Regions from separate parts of the Streptomyces sp. 17_S59 genome, predicted to be linked through region 2. Evidence: predicted binding sites of a transcription regulator. Region 2 holds the regulator's gene; each other region holds the start of a gene.
What was found. Region 2 encodes HrcA, which represses chaperone genes, less so after heat shock. Its sites were predicted from a motif close to TTNGCACTCNGNNNNNCNGAGTGCNAA; they were not measured.
Positions count from the first base shown of each region.

Region 1: groES (co-chaperone GroES) is a predicted target of HrcA. The motif match lies at 3,408-3,434, and genes of this name have one in related genera.
Region 3: groL (chaperonin GroEL) is a predicted target of HrcA. The motif match lies at 2,465-2,491, and genes of this name have one in related genera.

Region 1 is NZ_JBXOWD010000001.1:3,044,357-3,051,956, reverse strand. It holds gene AC1Z4A_RS13450 (THUMP-like domain-containing protein) at 9-1,217, opposite strand; gene AC1Z4A_RS13445 (flavoprotein) at 1,269-1,850, shown strand; gene AC1Z4A_RS13440 (polysaccharide deacetylase family protein) at 2,416-3,303, shown strand; gene groES (co-chaperone GroES) at 3,584-3,892, shown strand; gene groL (chaperonin GroEL) at 4,025-5,653, shown strand; gene AC1Z4A_RS13425 (SDR family NAD(P)-dependent oxidoreductase) at 5,833-6,606, opposite strand; gene AC1Z4A_RS13420 (MOSC domain-containing protein) at 6,603-7,367, opposite strand; gene AC1Z4A_RS13415 (LysR family transcriptional regulator) at 7,447-7,600, shown strand, end outside.
Region 2 is NZ_JBXOWD010000001.1:2,128,507-2,136,106, forward strand. It holds gene AC1Z4A_RS09440 (GNAT family N-acetyltransferase) at 1-142, opposite strand, end outside; gene AC1Z4A_RS09445 (hypothetical protein) at 325-702, opposite strand; gene AC1Z4A_RS09450 (helix-turn-helix transcriptional regulator) at 863-1,633, opposite strand; gene AC1Z4A_RS09455 (16S rRNA (uracil(1498)-N(3))-methyltransferase) at 1,674-2,423, opposite strand; gene AC1Z4A_RS09460 (nitronate monooxygenase) at 2,445-3,566, opposite strand; gene dnaJ (molecular chaperone DnaJ) at 3,742-4,875, opposite strand; gene hrcA (heat-inducible transcriptional repressor HrcA) at 4,876-5,892, opposite strand; gene AC1Z4A_RS09475 (MBL fold metallo-hydrolase) at 6,112-6,852, shown strand; gene AC1Z4A_RS09480 (DUF3097 domain-containing protein) at 6,904-7,600, shown strand, end outside.
Region 3 is NZ_JBXOWD010000001.1:4,119,058-4,126,657, forward strand. It holds gene thrC (threonine synthase) at 1-1,116, shown strand, start outside; gene AC1Z4A_RS18635 (MoaD/ThiS family protein) at 1,362-1,637, shown strand; gene AC1Z4A_RS18640 (cold-shock protein) at 2,075-2,278, shown strand; gene groL (chaperonin GroEL) at 2,654-4,276, shown strand; gene AC1Z4A_RS18650 (PTS transporter subunit EIIC) at 4,351-5,877, opposite strand; gene murQ (N-acetylmuramic acid 6-phosphate etherase) at 5,919-6,857, opposite strand; gene AC1Z4A_RS18660 (MurR/RpiR family transcriptional regulator) at 6,895-7,600, opposite strand, start outside.

The sequences.
Region 1 (7,600 bases), 920 kb from region 2:
ACTGCGGGCTAGGCGGGCCGCCCCAGCAGCATCGCCGGGGCGCCCGCGACGCGCGTCAGCACGATCACGCAGGAGTCCGGCCCCTCGAGCTTGAGCTTCCTGCGCAGCTCCTCGGGCTCGACCGCCGACCCCCGCTTCTTGATCACCGCCACGCCGATCCCGCGCTCCCGCACGATCGCCTTCAGCTTCTTCAGATTGAAGGGCAGCACGTCGGTGATCTCGTACGCCGACGCGTAGGGCGTCTCGCGCAGCTCGTCGCTCGTCACGTACGCGATCGTCTCGTCGATCAGCCCACCGTCGGCGAGCCCCGCCGCGACCTCGGCCACCAGGTGGGCGCGGATCACCGCGCCGTCGGGCTCGTAGAGGTAGCGGCCCACGGGGCGTACGGCCGGGTCGGGCAGGCCCTGCCCGGTCAGGGTGGCGCCCTCGGGCAGCAGCGTCGCCCGCCGCGCCCCGGGCTCCGTGCCGAACCACAGCACGGCCTCCTTCACATCGCCCCCGTCGGAGATCCACTCCGCCTCGGCGTCGTCGGGTACGGCCTCGTGGGGCACCCCCGGGGCGATCTTCAGGGCTGCGCGCGGGGCGGTGCGTGCCGCCCCGATCGCCCACGACAGCGGCGGCGAGTACGCCTCCGGGTCGAAGATCCGGCCCCGCCCGCCGCGCCGCGCCGGGTCGACGAACACAGCGTCGTACGAGGAGGCGTCGACCTCCGTCACATCGGCGCAGCGCACCTCGATGAGGTCGGACAGGCCCAGGGCCTCGGCGTTGGCACGGGCGACCTCGCAGGTCAGCGGGTCACGGTCGACGGCCAGGACCGAGATCCCGGCCCGCGCGAGGGCGATCGCGTCGCCGCCGTTGCCGCAGCACAGGTCGGCCAGGCGGCGCACCCCGAGCGCGGCGAACCGCTGCGCGCGGTGGGCCGCGACGGACGCGCGCGTGGCCTGCTCCACGCCGTTCGGGGTGAAGAACATGCGGTACGCGTCCTCCGCACCGAACTTCGCGACCGCCCGCTGCCGCAGCCGGGCCTGCCCGAGCGCCGCCGAGACCAGCTCGGCGGGGTGGTCGCGGCGCAGCCGGGTGGCCGTGGCGAGCTCCCGGGAGGGGTCGTAGTCGCGCAGGCCGTCGAGGAGGGCGCGGCCCTCGTCGGTGAGGAGCGCGGTGAAGGCGTCGGTCGCGGCGTCGGTCGTGGCGTCGTTCTCTTCGGGCACGTGCTCCATTCTCTCCTGCGCTCTCTTGCGGGCCGGCGCCCCACGCGGTGGACTGCCCTGGTGACGACGGTCGAGAAACGCACCCTGTACCTGGTCTGCTGCGCCGCCGCACCGGCCGTGCGCGTCGGCACCGGGGTCCGTGCCGCGCAGGCCGCTGGCTGGGACGTGTGCCTGGTCCTCACGCCCTACGCGCACCGCTGGCTGGAGGCCGAGGTACCGGCCCTCCGCGAGCTGACGGGCCACCCCGTGCGGCACGAGTACAAGCTCCCGGGCCAGCCGGACGTGCTGCCGCCGCCGGACGCGATCCTGGTCGCGCCCGCCACGTTCAACACGCTCAACAAGTGGGCCGCGGGCATCTCCGACACCCTGGCCCTGGGCCTGATCACCGAGGCGATCGGCCTGCGTCTGCCCATGGTCGCCCTACCCCACCTGGGCGCAGCCCAGGCCGCCCATCCGGCCCTGGCCGGCAGCGTGGCGTTCCTGCGGAAGGCGGGCGTGACGGTGCTGCTGGGGGAGGGGGAGGGGGCGTACGACCCGGAAGGGGGCGACAGGGTGGAGACGTACCCGTGGGCGGCGGCGGTGGCGGCGCTGGGTGCCGGGGGTGCCGAGGGGTTTTCTCCCCCACCCCGCCCCTTCCCGTAACCGGGGCTGCGCCCCGGCCCCCAAGTCCCCCCTCCGGGGGAAGGGAGCGGGGGCTGCGCTCCCTGCCCCCGCGGGCCCCTCGCGCTGCGCGCGGGGGCAAGGCTCGGCTACGCGGATCCGGCAGGGCCACGAAGGCCCCCTCGTGCTGCGGGGGGGGGGGCAAGGCTCGGGGGCTGCGCCTCCCGGTACCCGGCCCGTCGCGCTTCGCGCGCGGCGGGAGTCGGGGCTTCGCCCCGCAGACTCCCGTTACGGGGCAAGTCCCGGGCCCCCGGGGCAGGGAGCGGGGCTACGCCCCCTGCCACCGTGCGGGGGCAATTTCAGCCCCTCCGGCGTTTGAGGAGCGGGGGTCCGGGGGCGGAGCCCCCGGGTTTTGCCCCGCGCGCAGCGCGAGGGGTTGGGGCCACGGCCCCCGTTTCGCCCCCCCCCGAAATCCCCCCCGCAGCGCGAGGGGCCCGGGGCCTGGGGGCGCAGCCCTCAGTTTCGGGAAGGGGCGGGATCGGGGAAAGAAACCGCCCCCTCGCGCCCCCCAGCGCGAGTCTCGAACGCATGGACAAGAATCGTCCATGTGAGCCCGAACGCCCCCGCCCGCCGCGCGCACCGCACCGTCACCGCCGCCGCCCTCGCCTCCGTCACCGCCCTCCTGGCCGGCATCCTCACCGGATGCTCGGGCTCCTCCGGCGGCAGCCCCGAAAAGCCGCACAAGGCGGCCTCCGCGGCGCCCACGGCCGGGGCCGCGCAGTCCCGGTCCCAGTCCCCGTCGCCCGACGACTCGTACCGCCACTGGGGCCTCGACAAGCCCCTCGCCGCACCCCCGCCCCCGCCCGCCAAGAAGCTCACCGACGGGTTCACGAGCGGCAGTACCCCGCAGGTCGTCCGGCGGATACCCACCCAGGACAAGGTCGTCTTCGTGACCTTCGACGACGGGGCCGAGAAGGACCCGGAGTTCGTGAAGATGGCGAAGGACCTCAAGCTGCCGTTCACGATGTTCCTCACCGACAGCATCGCCCGCGCCGGCCGCGGCTACGGCTACTTCGACCAGCTCCGCGCCCTCGGCAACGGCATCGACAACCACACCCTCACCCACCCCAACCTCCGCACCCTCTCCGCCGACGCCCAGCGGCACGAGATATGCGGGGACCAGGACGCCCTGGAGAAGCGTCTCGGCAGCAAGCCCGCCCTGTTCCGGCCGCCCTACGGCAACTACAACGACCAGACCCTGGCGGCGGCCGGCAGCTGCGGGATCCGCGCGGTCGTGTTGTGGGAGGCCACGATGCAGATCAACGACATGCGTTACGCGGAGGGCGAGAAGCTGCGCCCCGGCGACATCATCCTCGCCCACTTCCGCGGTCCGGAGGAGCTGAAGGGCACCTCGATGACCCGCATGGTCACCAATATGCTGCGCAGCATCCAGGCCCAGGGCTTCACCGTCGCCCGCCTGGAGGACTACGTCTGAGACCGGCGCCGAGGCCCGGGCCCGAGTGCTGCGATCAAGATCCGGGAGCGCGCCGAGGACTACGTCCCGCCCCGCGGGGTATGCACGCTCCGCCGCGCGCTGAATTGGCACTCCGCTTGACCGAGTGCTAACCGCGTCATAGTCTCGGCTTCGTTGGCACTCTCCACCGGTGAGTGCCAAACACGGCGACGGGCAGATCCGGCACCCGCGACGACGGATCCACCAGGTCGCCACCTCAGACAGTTAACCCCGTGAGATCTCCGAAGGGGGAGGTCGGATCGTGACGACCGCCAGCTCCAAGGTTGCCATCAAGCCGCTCGAGGACCGCATTGTGGTCCAGCCGCTCGACGCCGAGCAGACCACGGCCTCTGGCCTGGTCATCCCGGACACCGCGAAGGAGAAGCCCCAGGAGGGCGTCGTCCTGGCCGTGGGCCCGGGCCGCTTCGAGGACGGCAACCGCCTGCCGCTCGACGTCCAGGTCGGCGACGTCGTGCTGTACAGCAAGTACGGCGGCACCGAGGTGAAGTACAACGGCGAGGAGTACCTCGTCCTCTCGGCTCGCGACGTCCTCGCGATCATCGAGAAGTAATTCACCCGAGCTTTCGAGCACAAGGCATCGAGCCTTCGAAGCTTCTGTTCTGCGCCCCTGGTACCCGCGTCCACTTCAGCCGGGCGCCCGGGGCGCAGTTCGTTTGAGAGAGATCGCGAGGATACGTAACCCATGGCCAAGACTCTGAAGTTCGACGAGGACGCCCGGCGCGCGCTCGAGCGCGGCGTCAACAAGCTCGCCGACACCGTGAAGGTCACCATCGGCCCCAAGGGCCGCAACGTCGTCATCGACAAGAAGTTCGGTGCCCCGACCATCACCAACGACGGTGTCACCATCGCGCGCGAGATCGAGCTCGACGATGCGTACGAGAACCTGGGCGCCCAGCTCGTCAAGGAGGTGGCGACCAAGACCAACGACATCGCGGGTGACGGCACCACCACCGCCACGGTGCTGGCCCAGGCGCTGGTCCGCGAGGGTCTGCGCAACGTCGCCGCCGGTGCCTCCCCGGCCGCCCTGAAGAAGGGCATCGACGCCGCCGTCAAGGCGATCTCGGACGACCTGCTGGCGACCGCCCGCCCGATCGACTCCAAGACCGACATCGCCGCCGTCGCCGCGCTGTCCGCGCAGGACAAGCAGGTCGGCGAGCTGATCGCCGAGGCGATGGACAAGGTCGGCAAGGACGGTGTCATCACCGTCGAGGAGTCCAACACCTTCGGCCTGGAGCTGGACTTCACCGAGGGCATGGCCTTCGACAAGGGTTACCTCTCGCCGTACATGGTGTCCGACCAGGAGCGCATGGAGGCCGTCCTCGACGACCCCTACATCCTGATCCACCAGGGCAAGATCTCCTCGATCCAGGACCTGCTGCCGCTGCTGGAGAAGGTCATCCAGGCCGGTGGCTCCAAGCCGCTGCTGATCATCGCCGAGGACGTCGAGGGCGAGGCCCTGTCGACCCTGGTCGTCAACAAGATCCGCGGCACCTTCAACGCCGTCGCCGTCAAGGCGCCCGGCTTCGGTGACCGCCGCAAGGCGATGCTCGGCGACATGGCCACCCTCACCGGTGCCACCGTCATCGCCGAGGAGGTCGGCCTCAAGCTCGAGCAGGCCGGTCTGGACGTGCTGGGCACCGCCCGCCGCGTGACCGTCACCAAGGACGACACGACCATCGTCGACGGCGGCGGCAACTCCGAGGACGTCGCGGGCCGCGTCGCCCAGATCAAGGCCGAGATCGAGACCACCGACTCGGACTGGGACCGCGAGAAGCTCCAGGAGCGCCTCGCCAAGCTCGCCGGCGGCGTCTGCGTGATCCGCGTGGGTGCGGCCACCGAGGTCGAGCTGAAGGAGAAGAAGCACCGTCTGGAGGACGCCATCTCCGCGACCCGCGCCGCGGTCGAGGAGGGCATCGTCTCCGGTGGTGGCTCCGCGCTCGTCCACGCCGCCAAGGTGCTGGACGGCGGTCTGGACAAGGAGGGTGACGAGGCCACCGGTGTCTCCGTCGTCCGCCGCGCCGTCGTCGAGCCGCTGCGCTGGATCGCCGAGAACGCCGGCCTCGAGGGCTACGTCATCACCTCCAAGGTGGCGGAGCTGGAGAAGGGCCAGGGCTTCAACGCCGCGACCGGCGAGTACGGCGACCTGGTGAAGGCCGGCGTCATCGACCCGGTCAAGGTCACCCGCTCGGCGCTGGAGAACGCCGCGTCCATCGCCTCCCTGCTGCTCACGACCGAGACCCTGGTCGTCGAGAAGAAGGAAGAGGAGGCCGCCGAGGCCGGTCACGGCCACGGTCACGGCCACGCGCACTGACGCCTGACGCGCCTGACGCCTGACGCGCCCGGAGCCCGGCCCTCCCCCCAGGGGAGGCGCCGGGCTCCGGCCGTTTCCGGATCGTCGGTCGGGCCCGTCGGTAGGGCCCGTCAGTCCGGATCGTCAGTACGACGCGTCAGTCAGTACAACGCGTCAGTACGAAGCATCATTACGAAGCGTCAGTTCGGGCCGAACCTGCGCCCCGTCGTGGCGCTCGCGCGCGAGACCGCCCGGCGCGGCGCCAGCTTCATCAGGCCGGTCAGCGCCTTGTAACGGGGATCCGGGACGGAGAGCGACTTGCCGCGCGCCAGGTCCTTCAGCGCCGCCTCCACCAGCTTGTCCGCGTCCAGCCACATCCAGCCGGGCACGTTGTCCACCCCCATGCCGGCCCGCTGGTGGAACTCCGTGCGGACGAATCCCGGGCACAGCGCCATGAGCCGCACCCCGCTGCCCGCCAGATCCCGCGCCGCGCCCTGCGTGAACTGCACCACCCACGCCTTGCTCGCCCCGTACGTGCCGCGCGGCACGAAGGCGGCCACGGAGGCGACGTTGACGACCCCACCGCGTCTGCGCTCGCGCATGCTCGCCGCCGCGGCCGACGTCAGCCGCAGCACCGCCTCGCAGTGCACCTTGAGCATCGTCAGCTCGTCGGCCATCGGGACCTCGAGGTAGCGGCCGCGGTTGCCGAAACCGGCGTTGTTGACCAGCAGATCCACCGGGTTCTTGCGGTCCGCGAGACGGGCCTCGACGGCCGCGATGCCCTCCTCCTCCGACAGGTCGGCGCGGAGCACCTCCACCTCCACCCGGTGGCGGTCGTGGAGTTCGGTCGCCTGTTCGCTCAGCCGCTTCTCGTCGCGGGCCACGATGACCAGATCGTGTCCCTCGGCCGCCAGCCGCCGTGCGAAGGCCGCGCCGATGCCGGCCGTGGCTCCCGTGATCAGTGCAGTCGTCATACGGGAACGTTAGTGCCCGGCGCCGCCCGGTGAAGTCCGTCCCACCCCTCCGGTCGCTCCTCCGGGGGCTGTGCGGACGCCTTCTGACGCTCTCCGTACGCCTCGGCCTTCTCCCGCAGCCGCGCGGGCAGCGCGTCCCCGGCCGCCAGCAGGCCGGGCAGCAGGTCCCGTTCGGTCGTCAGGGCCCGGAAGGCGACGGAGATGCTGACCTCGTGACCGGGGCGGTGGACGACCGCGATGGGGTCTCCTGCCCGTATTTGCCCGGGTTCGAGGACGCGCAGATACGCGCCCGGCGCCGCCTCCTGGGTGAACCTGCGTACCCAGCCCTGCTCGCCCAGCCAGTCGGCGAAGGTGCGGCAGGGGACGCGCGGCGCGGTGACCTCGAGCAGCAGATCCGTACCTATGCGCCAACGCTCGCCGATGCGCGCGCCGTTGACATCCAGTCCGCTGGTGGTGAGGTTCTCCCCGAACGAGCCGTTGGGCAGGGCGCGGCCCAGCTCCCGCTCCCAGCGGTCGAGGTCCTCGCGCGCGAAGGCGTACACCGCCTGATCGTCGCCGCCGTGGTGGCGGAGGTTGAGGATGGTGTCGCCGGCCACGCCGCTGCCGGCCGTGCCCGCGGGGCCGGGGCTCGCCACGGCCACCGGCCCGTCGACCGGGCGCTTGTCGATGCCCGTGTCGAGGCCGTCGGTGAACGCGCCCGCCGTGCCCGCGCGGTCGTCGGCCGTGCGGGGGCGGCCGGCATTGACGGAGATCAGGTGCATGGGTCGAGGGTAGTCGCCGGATCTCAAAGCGGCGAGCGATTATTTCGCGCCCGCTCCAAGGTGGGCTTATGCTCGGCATATGATCGAGGCTCGTCATCTCAGGGTGCTGCGCGCCGTCGCCGCCACCGGTTCCTTCTCCGCCGCGGCCCGCGAGCTGGGCTGCACCCAGCCCGCCGTCAGCCAGCAGATGAAGGCCCTGGAGCAGTCCACGGGCACGCCGCTGCTGGTGCGCA
Region 2 (7,600 bases):
CGGTCACCTGCACCGACAGTTCACCGCGCGCGACATGCCCCGTGGCCGCGTCGTTGAAGGCGCCCAGCTCGTGCTCCAACCGCTCGGTGAGCCCGGCATCCTGGTCACCGACGGAGAGAACCATTTGCTCGGCAGTAGTCATGAGCCGCAGTGTGACCACAGGACGGTCGGCCTCGCCACCGAATTTCCGTGCCCGGAAGGGCTACAGGGCAATAGACCGATACGCAAGCGCCCGCTCCACGACCTCTTCAGCACTCAGCTCCGGCCAAGACCCCGAGCCTTTCTGACACTGAACATTGATCGCCCTGGTCAACGGGCTATCGGTTAAACAAAGTCAATAGCCGCTTGAAAGTCGTGAATTGAAGCTGGGTACGCCGAGGACAGAATGCCGGATCTCACCCTACTTTCCAGAGTGGACACGAGAAATTCAACACAACCCATGGGGTAATGCTCCCAGGCTTCTCCGCGGGCCTCGTTTACGAGCACTGTCCACTCGGCAGGGCTCTGGCCCGAACGAGCGAGCCAGTAGAGAAACTCCCCGTTGTCCGTCGAACCCCAGGGAACCACCCGACTTCCCGGTTCGCTCAACTCATCCGGTTCGGGCACCGGGAGCGAGCAGGCGAAACCGCTCGGGTCGTACACCAGCGCCTTTGCCGCCAGCAGGTCCTCGTGAAGCCCTGACCACGGCTGATTCGTCACCATGCCGTCATCCTGCCATCGCGACCGCGCGCTCCCCCGATCGCTCGATCGCTCCGTGCACAAGCGCGCCGACGTCGATCCCCCCGCGTTCGGCGTCGGCGTTCGCCTGTGTGCGGGAATGATCATGCCTGCTCCGGCAGTCCCCCGCCATGGGAAGAACTTCCTACTTCACCAGCCCCGCGCTCCGCGCGAGCAGCACCGTGGAGAGCCGGTTGTTGGTGCCCAGCTTCCGGTAGATCTTCTCCAGGTGGCGGTTGACCGTGTGCGGGGAGATCACCAGGCGGCGGCCCATCGTCTCCGTCGTCAGGCCCTCTGCCAGCAGACCCAGCACGGTCAGTTCACGGGGTGTCAGGCCGTGGCCCGTCGCCGGAGCGGGAGTGGGTGCAGGCACCGCGGCTGCCGCCGAGCGCAGGCGGTGCAGTTCCCGTATGTGGCCGCTCACGCTGTTCAGCAGCGGTCTGAGCCGGGTCTCCAGTGCCATGTCCCGGGCGCCGAAGCGGCCGTCGCGGCCTATCAGGACCATCCGTATGGCGTTGGGCTCGCCGGCGAGCGGGAGGCCCAGCTGCTGGGTGATGTTGAAGTCCCGCCGCGCCTCGCTGTACCACTGGGTGTGGCGCCACTCCCGGCACAGCTCGCCCACCGTCACCGGGGCGCGGTCGCCGCTCTCCGCATACGCGATCAGCGGGTGACGCTGGGCCACCCGCCGCTGCACCAGATCGTCCGTAAATCGGCCGATCCGTTCCGGCGCCCATCCCTCCACCTGGCCGGTGCCGTCCCTCAGGTCCACCACCGAGAACGTCGCCGAGTCACAGCCCGCCACCTCCAGCAGCTGATGGGTGATCAGATGCCATGCCGCGTCCGTGTCGTCGCTCTCCAGGACGGAGACGACCAGGTCGAGCATGCGCTCGTAGTCCCGTTTCCGTAACTGCGTCATACGGCGGTCCGCCCCTCCCCGGAGCCCGTCAAACAGCCCGTCAGCCCCAGCGGCCCGTGCGCCCCAGCAGCAGCGCCACCGCTGCCGTGCCCGCCGTCGAGGTGCGCAGCACGCTCGGGCCCAGGCGGTACGGGTGGGCTCCCGCCTCCTCGAACGCGGTCAGCTCCTCCGGGGAGACGCCGCCCTCCGGGCCGACCACCAGGACGATGTGGCCCGTCTCCGGCAGCTCCGCCGTGGCCAGCGGAGTGCTGCCCTCCTCGTGCAGGACCGCGGCGAAGTCCGCCTCCGCCAGCAGCTGCGCGACCTGCCGGGTCGTCATCGCCTCGGCCACCGTCGGGAAGCGCAGCCGGCGCGACTGCTTGCCCGCCTCGCGGGCCGTGGCGCGCCACTTGCCCAGGGACTTCTGGCCGCGGTCGCCCTTCCACTGCGTGACGCAGCGCGAGGCCGTCCACGGGACCACGGCGTCGACGCCCGTCTCCGTCATCGTCTCCACGGCGAGTTCGCCCCGGTCGCCCTTGGGCAGGGCCTGGACGACCGTGATGCGGGGCCGGGGCTCGGGCTCGGAGCGCACGGAGGTGACGGAGACCTCGAGGTGGTCCTTGCCCTCCACGGCCGCCACCGTGCCGTACGCCCCCGTGCCCGCGCCGTCCGTCAGGACGATCTCCTCGCCCACACGGAGCCGGCGCACCGAGACCGCGTGGCGTCCCTCGGGGCCGCTCAGGGAGAAGACGGTGCCGGGGAAGACACCGGTGAGGGCGTCCTCTTCGACCAGGAAGACCGGCGCTGTCATTTTCTTACTCGCTCTCTCGGTTCAACGGTTCGACGACGCGGACGACGCGGACGACGTAGACGACGCGCGTGCCGCGTCCAGTTCGGCGACCAGTACGTCGATCAGTTCGGCCGCCGGCAGCTCGCGCGCCAGGCGGTGACCCTGGCCGGCCCAGAGGGCCATCGCCTGGGGGTCGCCCTTGGCGGCGGCCGCCTTGCGCAGGCCGGAGGTCAGGTGGTGGAGCTGGGGGTACGCGGCCGGGGCGTACGGCCCGTGCTCACGCATGAAACGGTTCACCAGGCCGCGTGCCGGGCGGCCCGTGAAGGCCCGGGTCAGTTCGGTCCGGACGAACAGCGGGTCGGTCAGGGCGCGCTTGTGGATCGGCTGCGCGCCCGACTCCGGGCAGGCCAGGAAGGCCGTGCCGAGCTGTGCGGCGCAGGCGCCCGCTGCGAGGACGGCCGCTATCTGGGCGCCGCGCATCAGGCCGCCCGTCGCGACGGCCGGGATCCGCACGGTCTCGCGGACCTCCGTCAGCAGTGCGAGCAGACCCATGCCCGCGCCCGCGCCGTCGGCGTGCGGGTCGTCGTGGTGGGTGCCCTGGTGGCCGCCCGCCTCGATGCCCTGGACGCAGACCGCGTCCGCGCCCGCCTCCTGCGCCGCCACCGCCTCCGCGGCCGAGGTGACGGTCACCACCGTGACCGTCCCGGCGCGGGCGAGCGCGTCCACGGTCGTACGGGAGGGGCACCCGAAAGTGAAGGACACGACCGGCACCGGGTCGTCGAGGAGCACGGCGAGCTTGGCGTCGTAGGCGTCGTCGCCGCCGAGGTCGGTGTCCCCGAGCGGCGTCTCGTACCAGGTGGACTCGCCCGCGAGCTGCTCGGCGTAGACCTCGACGGCGGCCGGGTCGGCGGCGGGGGGCTGCGGCATGAAGAGGTTCACGCCGAAGGGGCGTGCGGTGCGGGCGCGGAGCTGCTTGATCTCCTCGTACATCGCCGCGGGCGTCTTGTAGCCGGCGGCGAGGAAGCCGAGGCCGCCGGCTTCGCAGACGGCGGCGGCCAGGGGTGGGGCGGAGATGCCGCCGGCCATGGGGGCTTGCACGATCGGGTGCCGGAACAGGTCCGTCAGTGCCCCGGCTCCCTCGGCTCCCCTGGAATCAAAGGCCATGGGGTCATCGTGTCACATGGGGGTGCGGGGGCTTGGGGCGTGGTTTTCTCCCCTGTCCCGCCCCTTCCCGAAACCGGGGGCTACGCCCCCGGACCCCCGGTCCTCAAACTCCCCCAGCTACCGCTGGGAGGTGCCCCCGGACGGGCTGATTTTCCAGCCCGTCCGGCATTTGCGGCTAACGGCCGTTGAACGCGTCCTTCAGGCGGGAGAACAAGCCCTGCTGGCCCGGCTTGAACTCGCCCATCGGGCGCTCCTCGCCGCGGAGCTTGGCCAGCTGGCGGAGCAGCTCCTCCTGCTGCGGGTCCAGCTTGCTCGGGGTCATCACCTCGACGTGCACGACGAGGTCGCCCCGTCCGCCGCCGCGCAGGTGCGTGACGCCGCGCTGGTGCAGCGGGATGGACTGGCCGGACTGGGTGCCGGGGCGGATGTCGATCTCCTCGACGCCGTCCAGGGTCTCCAGCGGCACCTTGGTGCCCAGCGCCGCCGCCGTCATCGGGATGGTGACCGTGCAGTGCAGGTCGTCGCCGCGGCGCTGGAAGACCGGGTGCTTGCTCTCGTGGATCTCCACGTAGAGGTCGCCGGCGGGGCCGCCGCCGGGGCCGACCTCGCCCTCGCCCGCCAGCTGGATGCGGGTGCCGTTGTCGACACCGGCGGGGATCTTGACGGTCAGGTTGCGGCGCGAGCGGACGCGGCCGTCGCCCGCGCACTCCGGGCACGGGGTCGGCACGACCGTGCCGAAGCCCTGGCACTGCGGGCACGGCCGGGAGGTCATGACCTGGCCCAGGAAGGACCGCGTGACCTGGGAGACCTCGCCGCGGCCGCGGCACATGTCACAGGTCTGGGCGGACGTGCCGGGGGCCGCGCCCTCGCCGCTGCACGTGGTGCAGACGACGGCCGTGTCGACCTGGATGTCCTTGGTGGTGCCGAAGGCGGCCTCGGTGAGGCTGACTTCGAGGCGGATCATGGCGTCCTGGCCGCGCCGCGTGCGCGAGCGGGGCCCGCGCTGCGACGCCTGGCCGAAGAAGGCGTCCATGATGTCGGAGAAGTTGCCGAAACCGGCGCCGAAGCCGCCGGCGCCCGCGCCGCCCGAGGAGGAGAGCGGGTCGCCGCCGAGGTCGTAGACCTGCTTCTTCTGCGGGTCCGAGAGCACCTCGTAGGCGGCGTTGATCTCCTTGAACCGCTCCTGCGTCTTGGGGTCCGGGTTCACGTCCGGGTGCAGCTCGCGCGCGAGACGGCGGAAGGCCTTCTTGATCTCGTCCTGCGAGGCATCACGCCGTACGCCCAGGACCGCGTAGTAGTCCGTGGCCACTTACGACTCCGCCAGGATCTGTCCGACGTAACGTGCCACTGCGCGTACCGCTCCCATCGTTCCGGGGTAGTCCATGCGGGTCGGTCCGACCACGCCGAGTTTGGCGACGGCCTCGTCGCCCGAACCGTAGCCGACGGCGACGACCGATGTGGAGTTCAGACCCTCGTGGGCGTTCTCGTGACCGATGCGCACGGTCATCGCCGAGTCCTTGGTCTCACCGAGCAGCTTGAGCAGGACGACCTGCTCCTCCAACGCCTCCAGCACGGGCCGGATCGTCAGCGGGAAGTCATGACCGAAACGAGTGAGATTGGCGGTGCCGCCGATCATCAGCCGTTCCTCGGTCTCCTCGACGAGCGTCTCCAGCAGCGTGGACAGGACCGTGGAAACGGTTCCTCGGTCGTCCTGCTCGAAGGCCTCGGGGAGGTCCTGCACCAGCGGCGGCACGTCCTTGAAGCGCCGCCCCACGACCCGGCTGTTCAGCCGGGCGCGCAGATCCGCCAGCGTGTTCTCGCCGACGGGCGCCGGGCAGTCGATCATGCGCTGCTCGACCCGGCCGGTGTCGGTGATCAGGACGAGCATGATGCGGGCGGGAGCGAGCGAGAGCAGCTCCACGTGCCGCACGGTCGAACGGCTCAGCGAGGGGTACTGCACCACCGCGACCTGCCGGGTCAGCTGCGCCAGCAGCCGGACCGTGCGGGCCACGACGTCGTCCAGGTCGACGGCTCCGTCCAGGAAGTTCTGGATGGCGCGCCGCTCCGGCGTCGACAGGGGCTTGACGCCCGCCAGCCTGTCGACGAAGAGGCGGTAGCCCTTGTCCGTCGGGATGCGGCCGGCGCTGGTGTGCGGCTGGGCGATGAAGCCCTCCTCCTCCAGCGCGGCCATGTCGTTGCGCACGGTGGCCGGGGAGACGCCCAGTTTGTGGCGCTCGGTGAGAGCCTTGGAGCCCACTGGCTCCTCGGTGCCCACATAGTCCTGGACGATGGCGCGCAGCACTTCGAGCCTGCGTTCACTCAGCATCGCGCGCACCTCCAGTCCTGTGGTCAAGCCGTCGTACGGGGTCGCTCACAGTGTCTCCACTCTTGGCACTCAATGGTCACGAGTGCCAGACCCCTCCCGCCAAGTGTACGGCCGGGCACCACGGCAAGGGCAAGGGCCGTCCCCGTCACGGGCGGCCGAGGCCCCTCCGGGCGGGCAACCGTACCGCCCGGGAGCTAGCGTCACGGTATGGAGAGCGGCATGGAGAACCGAGGGGAATCCGGCGGCCCGGGGGCGCGCTGGGAACGGCTCGCGCCGGGTGTCGTGCGCCGTCGGCTGCCGGGCTGGGACGCGACGACGGGCGCGATCGCCGGGGCCGACGGAGTGCTGGTCGTGGACACCGGCTCGTCGCTGCGCGAGGGCGCGGAGATCCGGGGCGAGCTGCAGGAGCTGTTCGGCCGGTCCGTGACACACATCGCACTGACCCATCCGCACTTCGACCACGTGCTGGGCACGGCGGCGTTCTCGGGCGTGCAAGTGTACGGCGCGGTGGGCGCGGACGACCTGCTGCTGCGCGAGCAGGACGAGATGCGCCGGGACGCGGTGCGCCACGGCCTGGACCCCGAGCTGGTGGCCGAGTCGGTGGACCTGCTCGTCCGGCCCCGGCACGCGGTCTCCGGGGAGCTGACGGTGGATCTGGGCGGCGGGCGGCGGGCGGTGCTCGTCAACGTGGGGCCGGGGCACACGGCGCACGACCTGGCGGTGCTGGTGGCCGTGCCCGGCGGGCGCCCGGTGGTCTTCTGCGGCGACCTCGTCGAGGAGTCCGGCGAACCGCAGGCCGGCCCGGACGCGCTGCCGCACGCATGGCCCGCGGCGCTGGACCGGCTGCTGGCGCTGGGCGGCGAGGACGCGGTGTACGTGCCGGGGCACGGGGCCGTGGTGGATGCGGCGTTCGTGCGGGGGCAGCGGGCGGCGCTGGCGGAGCGGTTCGGCGTGTCGTGACCGTCGTGGCCGTCGTGACCGCGGTGTCGATCTTGAACGACAATGGCCCGCATGTGGAGCAAGCGGTACAGCCCCGACCTGACCCCGCCGTGGAAGCGGTCTGCCCCCGTCCCTGAGGTCCCCGCCGAGCCCGATCTGGTGGTCGAGGAGGTCACGACCGGCTTCTGCGGGGCGGTGATCCGGTGCGAGAAGACGGCGCAGGGGCCGACGGTCACGCTGGAGGACCGCTTCGGCAAGTGCAGGGTCTTCCCCATGGAGCCGCGGGGCTTCCTGCTGGAGGGGCGGGTGGTGACGCTCGTGCGGCCGTCCGCCGCCGTGCCGCGTGGCCCCGCCCGCACCGCCTCCGGGTCCATCGCCGTCCCCGGCGCGCGGGCCCGGGTCGCCCGGGCGGGGCGGATCTATGTGGAGGGGCGGCACGACGCGGAGCTGGTGGAGCGGGTGTGGGGCGACGACCTGCGGATCGAGGGCGTGGTGGTCGAGTACCTCGAGGGCATCGACGACCTGCCGGCGATCGTCGCCTCCTTCGCACCCGGGCCGGACGCGCGGCTGGGCGTCCTGGTGGACCACCTGGTGCCGGGCTCGAAGGAGTCGCGGATTGCGGCTGCGGTGACGCGCGGGTACGGGCACGTGCTGGTCGTCGGCCACCCGTACGTGGACGTGTGGGAGGCCGTGAAGCCGTCGTCGGTGGGGATTCCGGGGTGGCCGTCGGTGCCGCGGGGGCAGGACTGGAAGACGGGGGTGTGCCGGG
Region 3 (7,600 bases), 2.0 Mb from region 2:
GGGGACCCGGAGGGGCTGCGCCGGCGCATCGAGGCCGGTCCGCCGAACATCTGGCGGTACGCGCCGCTGCTGCCCGTCCCCGCCGACGTGGCGGACAAGCCCAACCTGAACCCCGGCTTCACCAAGCTCGTCAAGGCCGACAACCTCGCGCGCGAACTGGGCGTCACCGGGGGCCTGTGGGTCAAGGACGACTCCGGCAACCCCACGCACTCCTTCAAGGACCGCGTCGTCGCGATCGCCGTCGAGGCCGCGCGCGCCTTCGGCTTCACGACCCTGTCCTGCTCGTCCACCGGCAATCTGGCCGGGGCCGTGGGCGCGGCGGCCGCGCGTGCCGGCTTCAAGTCCTGTGTCTTCATCCCGCACGACCTGGAGGCCGGCAAGGTCGTCATGGCCGCCGTCTACGGTGGCGACCTGGTCGGCATCGAGGGGACGTACGACGACGTCAACCGCTTCTGCAGCGAGCTGATCGGCGATCCGCTGGGGGAGGGCTGGGGCTTCGTCAACGTCAACCTGCGCCCCTACTACGGCGAGGGCTCGAAGACGCTCGCGTACGAGATCTGTGAGCAGCTGGGCTGGCGGCTGCCGGACCAGATCGTGGTGCCGGTGGCCTCCGGCTCCCAGCTCACGAAGATCGACAAGGGGCTGAAGGAGCTGATCGCGCTGGGGCTGGTCGAGGACCGCCCGTACCGGATCTTCGGGGCGCAGGCGACGGGCTGCTCGCCGGTCTCCCGGGCCTTCAAGGACGGCCACGACGTGGTGCGGCCGGTGAAGCCGGACACGATCGCGAAGTCGCTGGCGATCGGCAATCCGGCGGACGGGCCGTACGTGCTGGACATCGCGCGGCGGACGGGCGGGGCGGTCGAGGACGTCACGGACGAGCAGGTGGTCGAGGCGATCCGGCTGCTCGCGCGGACGGAGGGGATCTTCGCCGAGACGGCGGGCGGGGTGACGGTGGGCGTCACGCGCAAGCTGCTGGAGGACGGGGTGCTCGATCCTTCGCTGACGACGGTCGTCCTCAATACCGGGGACGGGCTGAAGACGCTGGATGCGGTGGCGGCGGGGCCGACGGCGACGATCCGCCCGTCGCTGGAGGCGTTCCGCGCGGCGGGGCGGTAGGGCGGGCGCGTTTGTCTTTCCCCACCCCGCCCCTTCCCGTAACCGGGGGCAAGCCCCCGGACCCCCGGTCCTCAAACGCCGGACGGGCTGAAAAATCAGCCCGTCCGGCGTTTGAGGACGACTGCGCGCAGCGCGGTCACGGGGTCTGGGGCGAAGCCCCCCACGCGGCGGAGCCGCACATCGATACAGCCGGGAAGGGGCGGGGTGGGGGCTAATCCAATCAACCCAACAGAACAGGTGACCCCATGAGCGTCAACGTCCGCATCCCCACCATCCTGCGCACCTACACCAATGGGCAGGCCGAGGTGGCTGCCGAAGGGGTGACCCTGGGCGAGGTCATCGCTTCGCTCGAGCGGAACCACCCCGGCATCGCCGCCCGCGTCCTCGACGAGCACGGCAAGCTGCGCCGGTTCGTGAACGTCTACGTCAACGACGACGACGTGCGCTTCGACGGAGGGCTGGAGGCCCCCACCCCGGACGGCGCGGGCGTGTCGATCATCCCTGCCGTCGCGGGAGGCTGAACCGGCGGTAAGCCCTGCGGCAAGGCCCTTTCGAAGGGTTCCTGAGAATTCTCCCGGAGTCACCCCGGCCGTAAAGCGGACGGGGTGATTCCGTCTGTTGAAGCGCGATACAGTTGGGGCGTTCCCCCTCCGGTGTCACTGCCGAACGCATATGAGAACCCGTCAAAATGTGCGCGAAACATGTGCGCGATTTGCCGGATTGGGGCCATTTTGCCCGGCCCGACTTGCCCCGAATCCTTTGGAAATCGGGATGAATGGCCGATCAGCCACGCCCGGATTTCTCGTCCGTGTGACCTGTTGCAGACGGCATCCGTGCAGATACATTCAGCCGCGGTCGACGCGTTCCGGCGCACACCCCCAACCTGTCTGGGGGTGAGGTATGACCCGGGTCCGCGAAGTGCGGTCCTGTGCAAGGGCCAGTAATAGGGGAGTTAGGCATGGCTCAGGGCACCGTCAAGTGGTTCAACGCGGAGAAGGGGTACGGCTTCATCGCGGTCGACGGTGGTGCGGATGTATTCGTCCACTACAGCGCGATCCAGATGGACGGTTACCGCACCCTCGAGGAGGGGCAGCGAGTCGAGTTCGAGATCTCGCAGGGCCAGAAGGGGCCGCAGGCTGACATGGTGAAGGTGACCGCCTGATCGGTTCGCGTCGCACTGATCGCGTCGCATCGACCATTGGCCACAAGCCACACAGCTTCGCCGAGGGGCCCGTACCGCCGAGGTACGGGCCCCTTGTGTATGCCCGCGCGCATCCGCGCCCGCGTGCCCTTTGCAGGCCCGCCCATGTGTGCGGCCACGCCTACAGGGGCAGGGATGGCAGAGGCGCTTGCACTCGATGGGGTCGAGTGCTAATCATTGGGCTTAGCACTCTCCGAGTGAGAGTGACAGATTTGGACCGTCGGTGAGGTCCGCGGGCCAAGCGGGGCAAGGAACCGCAGGGCTCGCAGGCCGTCCGTCGCGGGCGCCACACGGTCCGGACGCAGTCTCCACCCCGTCCTGGGAGGACCACTTCACATGGCCAAGATCATCGCGTTCGACGAGGAGGCACGGCGCGGTCTCGAGCGCGGGATGAACCAGCTCGCCGACGCCGTCAAGGTCACCCTCGGCCCCAAGGGCCGGAACGTCGTCCTCGAGAAGAAGTGGGGCGCCCCCACGATCACCAACGATGGTGTGTCCATCGCCAAGGAGATCGAGCTCGAGGACCCGTACGAGAAGATCGGTGCCGAGCTGGTCAAGGAGGTCGCGAAGAAGACGGACGACGTCGCCGGTGACGGCACGACGACCGCGACCGTCCTCGCCCAGGCGCTGGTCCGCGAGGGTCTGCGCAACGTGGCCGCGGGTGCCAACCCGATGGCCCTGAAGCGCGGCATCGAGAAGGCCGTCGAGGCCGTCTCCGCCTCGCTGCTCGAGCAGGCCAAGGACGTGGAGACCAAGGAGCAGATCGCCTCCACCGCCTCCATCTCCGCCGCCGACACCCAGATCGGCGAGCTGATCGCCGAGGCCATGGACAAGGTCGGCAAGGAAGGCGTCATCACCGTCGAGGAGTCCCAGACCTTCGGTCTGGAGCTTGAGCTCACCGAGGGCATGCGCTTCGACAAGGGCTACATCTCGGCGTACTTCGCCACCGACATGGAGCGTATGGAGGCGTCCCTCGACGACCCGTACATCCTGATCGTCAACTCGAAGGTCAGCTCGGTCAAGGACCTGCTGCCGCTCCTCGAGAAGGTCATGCAGTCCGGCAAGCCGCTGCTGATCATCGCCGAGGACGTCGAGGGCGAGGCCCTGTCGACCCTGGTCGTCAACAAGATCCGCGGCACCTTCAAGTCCGTCGCCGTCAAGGCCCCGGGCTTCGGCGACCGCCGCAAGGCCATGCTGGGCGACATCGCCATCCTCACCGGCGGCACGGTCATCTCCGAGGAGGTCGGCCTCAAGCTGGAGAACGCCGGTCTCGACCTGCTCGGCCGCGCCCGCAAGGTCGTCATCACCAAGGACGAGACGACCATCGTCGACGGTGCCGGTGACAGCGACCAGGTCCAGGGCCGCGTCAACCAGATCCGCGCCGAGATCGAGAACAGCGACTCCGACTACGACCGCGAGAAGCTCCAGGAGCGCCTCGCGAAGCTGGCCGGCGGCGTGGCCGTCATCAAGGCCGGTGCCGCGACCGAGGTCGAGCTGAAGGAGCGCAAGCACCGCATCGAGGACGCCGTTCGCAACGCGAAGGCGGCCGTCGAGGAGGGCATCGTCGCCGGTGGTGGCGTGGCCCTGCTCCAGGCTTCCTCGGTCTTCGAGAAGCTCGACCTCGAGGGCGACGAGGCCACCGGTGCCAACGCCGTCAAGCTGGCCCTGGAGGCCCCGCTGAAGCAGATCGCCGTCAACGGCGGTCTCGAGGGCGGCGTCGTCGTGGAGAAGGTCCGCAACCTGACCGTCGGCCACGGCCTCAACGCCGCCACGGGCGAGTACGTCGACATGATCGCCGAGGGCATCATCGACCCGGCCAAGGTCACCCGCTCCGCCCTGCAGAACGCCGCGTCCATCGCCGCGCTCTTCCTGACCACCGAGGCCGTCATCGCCGACAAGCCGGAGAAGGCCGCCGCGGCCGCTCCGGGCGGCATGCCGGGCGGTGACATGGACTTCTGAGCCCCGGCTCGGTAGTTCCCGTCGAACGGACCGAGGGCGGCACCCCCAGTGCGGGGGTGCCGCCCTCGGGCGTTTCACCCCCTCGGTGGAGTTGCGTTCAGCTCCGCCAGGGCCCGCCGCCCGAAGCCGAAGGCGTACGTCGCCGCGAACCCCGCCGCGTACCCCACCAGCAGGCCCGCCCCGTAGACCGCCACCGTCGCCCCCGGCCCGTGGTTGCCCTTGAGCAGCGGGAACAGCGCCCAGCCCGAGGGGCCGATGGCCGTGGCGCCGACCTTGTCGCCGAGCTGGGCCAGCAGGCCCACGAAGCCCCCGCCGAAGGCGCCCCCGACGCAGGCCGTCACGAACGGGCGGCCCAGCGGCAGCGACACCCCGTAGATCAGCGGCTCGCCCACGCCCAGCACGCCCGCCGGCAGCGCCGAGCGGATGACCTTGCGGACGGAGGCGTTCCCGGAGAGCCGGACGTAGACCGCGAGGGCCGCGCCGACCTGGCCCGCGCCCGCCATGGCGAGGAGGGGCAGCAGGACGGTGTAGCCCTGCTCGCCGATCAGGGTGGTGTGGATCGGGATCAGGGCCTGGTGCAGGCCCAGCATCACCAGCGGCAGGAAGAGCCCGCCCAGCACGAAGCCCGCCGCCGCGCCGCCGTGCGTGAGCAGCCAGTCCGCGGAGCGGCCGACCGCGGAGGAGACCGAACCGGCCGCGTACATCAGCCCGTACAGCGTCGCCAGGCCGGGCAGCAGGACCGTGAGGAACGGGGTGACGAGCACGTCCACCGCCTCCGGGACCAGCCGCCGGCAGCCCCTCTCGACCCACACCGCCAGCAGCGCCGCGGCCAGCGCGCCGAGGACGCCGCCCTGGCCGGGGGAGAGCTGCTGGCCGAAGGCGTGCACGCGGGCCACGCCCGGGAAGACGACGACCGAGGCGACGGCCCCGCCCAGGACCGGGGTGCCGCCGAACTCCTTGGCCGTGTGGTAGCCGACGAACACCGCGATCAGCGACATGAACCCGGAGGCGACGGCCGTCAGGGCCGCTACGAGTGACGGCAGCCGGTGCAGATTGGCGAGCAGCCCGGCGAGGCCCGCGATGATGCCGCAGCCGACGAGGGCGGGGATCAGGGGGACGAAGACCTGGGCGATGCGGCGCAGGAAGAGCTTGCCGGGCGTGGCGTTGCGGGCCTTCCGCCCGGCGCGCAGGGCGGCGCCGCGCTCGGCGAGGGCCTCGGCGGTGGGCGGTCCGGTGGCGGGTGGTTCGGTCGTGGGCGGTGGCGCGGTGGGCGGTCCGGCAGCGGCCGGTGGCGCGGGTGTCGTGAGCCGCGCCAGCTCCGGGGCCACGCGGGCGACCGCGCCGGGGCCCAGGACGATCTGCAGAGCCGCCGGGAACGATGCGGCGTCCTCCACCACGCCCAGCACGCCCGGCAGTTCGCGCAGTGCGTCGGCCCGTACCGGCGCGCGGTCCCGGACCTCGATGCGCAGGCGGGTCATGCAGTTGGCGACGGAGAGAAGGTTCGCGGCGCCGCCGAGCAGGGGGAGGAGTGCGGCGGCGACGGCGCTGTACTTGGAGTCCTTGGAGTCCGTGGAGTCGTCCGTCGGCTTGTCTTCGTGCATGGTCTTGCTCCGGGGGAGCGCCACCCGGGGGTGACGGAGTGTCAGTCGGGGGCGGTCGCACGGAGCGCCGCGCGCAGGTGGCCGTGCGACTCCGCCAGCAGGCGGGCGGCGGTGGGGCCGTCGACCCCGCCCAGGAGGACGAGGACGGCGTCCTTCACCTCGCCGTCCGTCGCGGCCAGCGCGGCCTCGATCTCCTCGTCCGCGGCGCCCGTCGCGAGGGAGACGATGCGGTGCGAGCGGGCCCGCAGCTTCTCGTTGGAGGCGCGGACGTCGACCATCAGGTTTCCGTACGTCTTCCCGAGCCGGATCATCGTGATCGTCGAGAGCATGTTGAGGACGAGCTTCTGGGCCGTGCCCGCCTTCAACCGGGTGGATCCGGTGAGCAGTTCGGGCCCCACGACGATCTCGACGGCGTGCTCGGCGGCCGCGCCCAGCTCCGAGCGGTCGTTGCAGGACAGCCCGATGGTGAGCGCCCCGGCGGCGCGGGCGTGCCGGACGGCCCCGACGGCGTACGGGGTGCGGCCGGAGGCGGAGACGCCGACGACCGTGTCGTCCGGCCCGATCTTCAGCGCGTCCAGGTCGGCGGCGGCCAGCGCGGCGCTGTCCTCCGCCCCCTCGACGGCCGTGACCAGGGCCTCCGGGCCGCCCGCTATCAGCCCGACCACCTGGGCCGGGTCGGTGTTGAAGGTGGGCGGGCACTCACTGGCGTCGAGCACCCCCAGCCGGCCCGCGGTGCCCGCGCCCGCGTAGACCAGCCGCCCGCCGCGGGCCATCCGGGCGGCCGTGGCGTCGATGGCGGCCGCGATCTCGGGCAGCCGCCGGGCGACGGCGGCCGCGACCGTCGCGTCCTCCGCGTTCATGATCTCGGCGATGGCCCGGGTGGGCAGCCGGTCGATGTCCGCGAGGTCGGGCCGGAACGCCTCGGTGGTCAGCGACGCCAGTTGGGCGCGGAGTGCGGCTGATGCGGCGGCCTGGGTCATGGGTTCTCCGTGCGGTCCTCGCGGGGTGGACGGGTCGTCAGCGCCGGCTGCCGGGGGCGTGCCGGTGGGCCAGTGCCTCGTACGAGTCGGACAGCGCGGGCGCCGCGGTCTCGTACGTGCGCTGGGCCACGCCGATGAACAGGCAGTCCACCACGAGCAGCTGGCTGGTGCGGCTCGACATGGCCGCGGGGCGCAGCTCGCTCTCCCGGGCGGAGGACGTGGTGAGGACGATGTCGGCGTACTGCGCGATCTCGCCCTCCGGCCGGCCGGTGATGGCGACCGTCGTCGCGCCGTGCTCGAAGGCGACCCGCAGCGGCTCGATGACGTCCGTCGTGCGGCCCGAGTGGGTGATGGCGATCGCCACGTCCCCCGCGCGCAGCTGCACGGCGTTGGTGACGGCCAGGTGGGGGTCGGCGGGGGCGTGGGCGACCAGGCCGATGCGGAGCAGCTTCTGCACGAGGTCCTGGCCGACGAGGTTGGAGGCGCCGATGCCGTAGACGTCGGTGCGCCGGGCGGCGGCGAGGGCCGCGACGGCCGACTCCAGGGCGGCGGTGTCGAGCCCGGCGGCGGTGTCCGCCAGGCACTGGGCCTCCTCGTGGGCCAGCTTGGCGACCACGCCGTCGAGCGGGTCGTCGAGGGCGATGTCGGCGGTGACGGCGGGCGCGCGCCCGGCGGCCTGCTCGGCGGCGAGGGCGGCCAGGGCGAGGCGGAGGTCGCGGTAGCCGGGGTAGCCGAGGACGCGC